DNA from 2 places in the Ectobacillus polymachus genome. Region 1 is predicted to be linked to the other one. Evidence: riboswitches for the same ligand, from Rfam matches in the RefSeq annotation. Region 1 holds a riboswitch; the other holds the start of a gene.

Region 1 (2,207 bases):
TTAAAAGGATTTCTACAACTTATGAGAGTGAATAACAGTCATAAGGAAGTATACTATGAAATTATGGACTCTGAATTTAATCGTATTGAAACGATATTAAGCGAGCTACTAATGGTCGCAAAACCGCAAGCTTCTACCTTTACTGTATGTTCCATTAATCAAATTATTCATGAAGTGACGACTCTTTTAGAAGCGCAAGCGGTATTGAAAGGTGTTCAAATTGTAAGTGAAGCGGAAGAAACTATTTTTGTATACTGCAATAGCAGTCAACTAAAGCAGGTTTTTATTAATTTAATTAAAAATGCAATTGAAGCAATGGATAAAGGCGGAATAATCTCTACAAACGTAAAAAAACAACAAGAATACGCCACCATACGCATATGCGACCAAGGAAAAGGAATCCCGAAAGAAAAACTAGATCAATTAGGCCGCCCTTTTTATTCAACAAAGGAAAAAGGAACTGGGCTCGGTCTCATGGTTACATACCAAATTATTGAGAATCATCAAGGGAAGATTGAAGTGCAAAGTGAAAAGGATATAGGCACGTGCTTTACGATTTCCCTTCCAATTGGAAGGGAAATCATAAGTGATAAATAATGATTCTGTTTAGGGGAATTAGGCCAATTATAGCTTTATGAGGAGAAATGTTTTCTTTCTTCTTTAAAGTGATAAGTGGCTTTTTTGTTGACTTTTTACTAGCATATAAACTGTTCTAAAGTGGTAAAAGCCTATATATGAAATTTCATGAATTGGTTTTTTGGGTAACACCGTGTTACAATATGAATAATAGATGAATAGATACAGGGAGCCGTAACGGCTGAGAGGATGTGAAATCACATCGACCGTAGACCTGATCTGGGTAATGCCAGCGTAGGAAAGTGTATCAGAGAATCGTAGTAACATTCTATGAATCTGTAAAAATAGGCTTTCTGCATTGGCAGGAAAGCCTTTTCATCTTTTAGGAGGGTGTTTGTATGTCTAAACAAGTTACAATTTCATTTTCTGTCGTTCCACAGGCGAAAACAGGCAATTTGTATGCGCTTGTTGATAAAGCAATTGAAGTGGTAGAGAAGTCTGGGGTTCGATATGAAGTAGGGGCGATGGAAACAACGCTTGAAGGGGATCTTGATGAATTGCTGGAGATTATTAAGAACGCACAACAAGCTTGTATTGATGCTGGGGCAGTTGAGACAATTACATCTATAAAAATCCATTATCGTCCAAGTACGGGTGTAACAATTGATGAAAAAATTGCAAAGTATCGTGAAAACTATGAAGCGAAAGAAATCAAATAGTATTATTACGATACTTTGGCTTCTTTTCTTGCTCATCCTATGGGAGGCTATTGTATCAATTTTTCATATTGAAACGTGGATTCTGCCGAAGCCTTCGTCCATTGTCCAAGAGCTGGTCGGGATGAAAGAACTTCTTTTTGTGAATACGCTTGTAACGCTAGATGAGGTTTTAATAGGTCTTGTCATTGCTGTTTGTTTTGGTACGTTGCTTGCAGTTGTGATGGATATGGTACCGCTATTTCGCGTGCTTATAAACCCATTATTAGTTATTTCGCAAACGGTTCCGATTGTAGCGATTGCACCCTTGTTTATTATTTGGTTTGGGTATGGGATGCTGCCCAAGGTTCTTGTCGTTGTATTAATTTGCTTCTTTCCAATTACATTAAGCATACTTGAAGGATTTCAAACTGTTGATCAAGCTATGCTTAATTTGATGAAGACGATGCGAGCTTCGACATGGCAAATTTACGAAAAAATTAAGTTTCCAGCAGTGCTACCGTATTTTTTCTCTGGTTTAAAAATCGCCGTCACATATAGTGTGATGGGGGCTATTATTGGAGAATGGCTTGGTGCGAGTGAAGGCCTTGGTGTTATGCTTACCCGTGCAACGAAGTCATTCTTAACCTCACGTGTGTTTGGTATTGCAGCTGTTATTGTCGGCATTACATTATTACTTTATTTTGCCGTAGAATTACTCGCAAGGATTGCTGCACCTTGGATATATAGAAAGGAAGACAACAAGTGAAAAAAGGTATCTTATTAACGATTATTACTGTATTTTTATTGTCAATTGTTGGATGTCAATCTGCTCCAACGAAACAGACTGCAAAGGATTTGAAGAAGGTTACGGTTGTACTAGATTGGTTTCCTAATACAAATCATACTGGACTCTATGTAGCTAAAACAAAGGAA
Region 2 (2,207 bases), on a different contig from region 1:
TACTGCACCAAAACCAGCGGCGCCACCGGCACCTGCTAATGCGGCTGTTGATAGCGCGGAAGCCAAGGTTGTTCAATTAACAAATGATCAGCGACGTAAAAATGGTCTTCCTGATCTTCAAATTGATAATACATTAGCAAGTATGGCTCAAGAGAAATCAAATGACATGCTTAACAAAAATTACTTTTCTCACACAAGCCCTACGTATGGATCACCATTTGATATGATGAGAATATTTGGTATTACTTATTCTTATGCTGGTGAAAATATTGCCCAAGGACAAACTTCCCCAGAGGAAGTTGTACAAGCTTGGATGAACAGTGCGGGTCACCGTGCTAACATTTTAAATGCAAACTACACGAAAATTGGTGTAGGCCATACAACAACGAAGGATTATTGGTCACAAGAATTCATTGGTAAATAAACAAACAAGTAGGAGGATTAACCTCCTACTTGTTTTTAATGTTCTATTAAGCTGCTTATAGGTACACTTTGTTCCTGTTCTGGTTGATGCAGGGGATAAATTCTAGCCATGGAATTATCATTCACTTCTTGGATATAAATAGGAACGCCATTGTACGTAACATTTGCCATAATAGGTGAAGCAGCGATATCTTTTGCACGTTGTTGGTTCATACTTCATCTCCTCCTTATAAAAAAATCCTTTATAGTATTTGTGATGAAAACGGTACATATGCAAAAAAAATCAATTCATTTTATTTTTTCTAAACTTTATGATATATTTAACACGAAAACAAAATATGTAAAAACGTAAGCTCTACTAGGGGTGTCCATATGCTTGGACTGAGAAAAGAATGCACATAATTCTTTGACCCTTTGAACCTGATCTGGATCATACCAGCGTAGGGAAGTAGTACGAAGGCGTCTGTTATTTGTTTTTTAGTACGCTACTACTTTTTGACGATAAACCAGGTTCTGTGTAAACAGAACTTTTTTTATTGTCTTTCCTTCTCATTTATATAGGGATGGACCTATGCTGTAACTCCTAGGTTTCAATATCTATTTTTAAGGGGGAAGTTACATTGCAAAAGAAAACAGAGGTCAATATCGAGTTGAAATCCCAATTTATGGGGAGTAAAAAGGTGTATGTTGAGGGGTCAAGACCAGATATAAAGGTTCCCATGAGAGAAATCGAATTAAGTCGGACCGTTACTTCTTTTAGTGAAGAAGAAAATGCTCCTGTTCAAGTATATGACACGAGTGGTCCTTATACAGATACAGCATGTGTGATTGACATTAGAAACGGGCTGCCGAAATTACGTAAAGAATGGATTTTAGAACGTAATGATGTTGAGACATATCCAGGAAGAGATATCAAACCTGTAGATAATGGATTCACAGAAGGCGATATTCGTGCAAACCTTGAATGGTTCCCGAATCGAAATACAACACCGTTATGTGCAAAAGCAGGACAGAATGTGACGCAAATGCATTACGCTAAAAAAGGAATCATTACTCCGGAAATGGAGTATATAGCGATTCGTGAAAATATGGATCCGGAGTTTGTTCGCGATGAAGTAGCAAAGGGAAGAGCGATCATACCAGCAAATATTAACCATCCGGAAAGTGAACCAATGATTATTGGCCGTAATTTTTATGTAAAAATAAATGCAAACATTGGGAACTCTGCAGTCGGTTCTTCTATCGAGGAAGAAGTTGAAAAAATGACGTGGGCGACTCGTTGGGGCGCAGATACAATCATGGATTTATCAACAGGTAAAAATATTCATACAACGAGAGAATGGATTATTCGTAATGCTCCGGTTCCAGTCGGCACAGTACCTATTTATCAAGCGCTTGAAAAAGTGAACGGAATCGCAGAGGACTTAACATGGGAAGTGTACCGCGACACGTTAATTGAACAAGCTGAACAAGGCGTCGATTACTTTACGATTCATGCTGGGGTTTTATTACGCTATGTTCCATTAACAGCAAAACGTACAACGGGAATTGTATCCCGCGGTGGTTCGATTATGGCACAGTGGTGTTTAGCACACCATCAAGAAAGCTTCTTATACACACACTTTGAAGAAATATGTGAAATCTTAAAACAATACGATATTTCTGTTTCGCTTGGCGATGGATTACGACCTGGTTCTATTGCAGATGCAAATGATGAAGCTCAATTTGCTGAACTTGAAACATTAGGAGAATTAACGAAAATCGCATGGAAGCATGATGTGCAG

The links. A riboswitch is a leader RNA that binds a small molecule or an ion and turns the genes downstream of it on or off. The one in region 1 is predicted to bind thiamine pyrophosphate.
Region 2: linked by a shared signal. The riboswitch ahead of thiC (phosphomethylpyrimidine synthase ThiC) and the one ahead of ACM5BR_RS16025 (MTH1187 family thiamine-binding protein) in region 1 are both predicted to bind thiamine pyrophosphate.

The regions. Positions count from the first base shown of each region.
Region 1 is NZ_JBLREB010000004.1:192,447-194,653, forward strand. Features, by position in the region: gene ACM5BR_RS16020 (PAS domain S-box protein) at 1-597, shown strand, start outside; TPP riboswitch at 794-894, shown strand; gene ACM5BR_RS16025 (MTH1187 family thiamine-binding protein) at 975-1,295, shown strand; gene ACM5BR_RS16030 (ABC transporter permease) at 1,243-2,040, shown strand; gene ACM5BR_RS16035 (ABC transporter substrate-binding protein) at 2,079-2,207, shown strand, end outside.
Region 2 is NZ_JBLREB010000002.1:85,859-88,065, forward strand. Features, by position in the region: gene ACM5BR_RS11045 (CAP domain-containing protein) at 1-424, shown strand, start outside; gene ACM5BR_RS11050 (H-type small acid-soluble spore protein) at 460-636, opposite strand; TPP riboswitch at 774-887, shown strand; gene thiC (phosphomethylpyrimidine synthase ThiC) at 1,089-2,207, shown strand, end outside.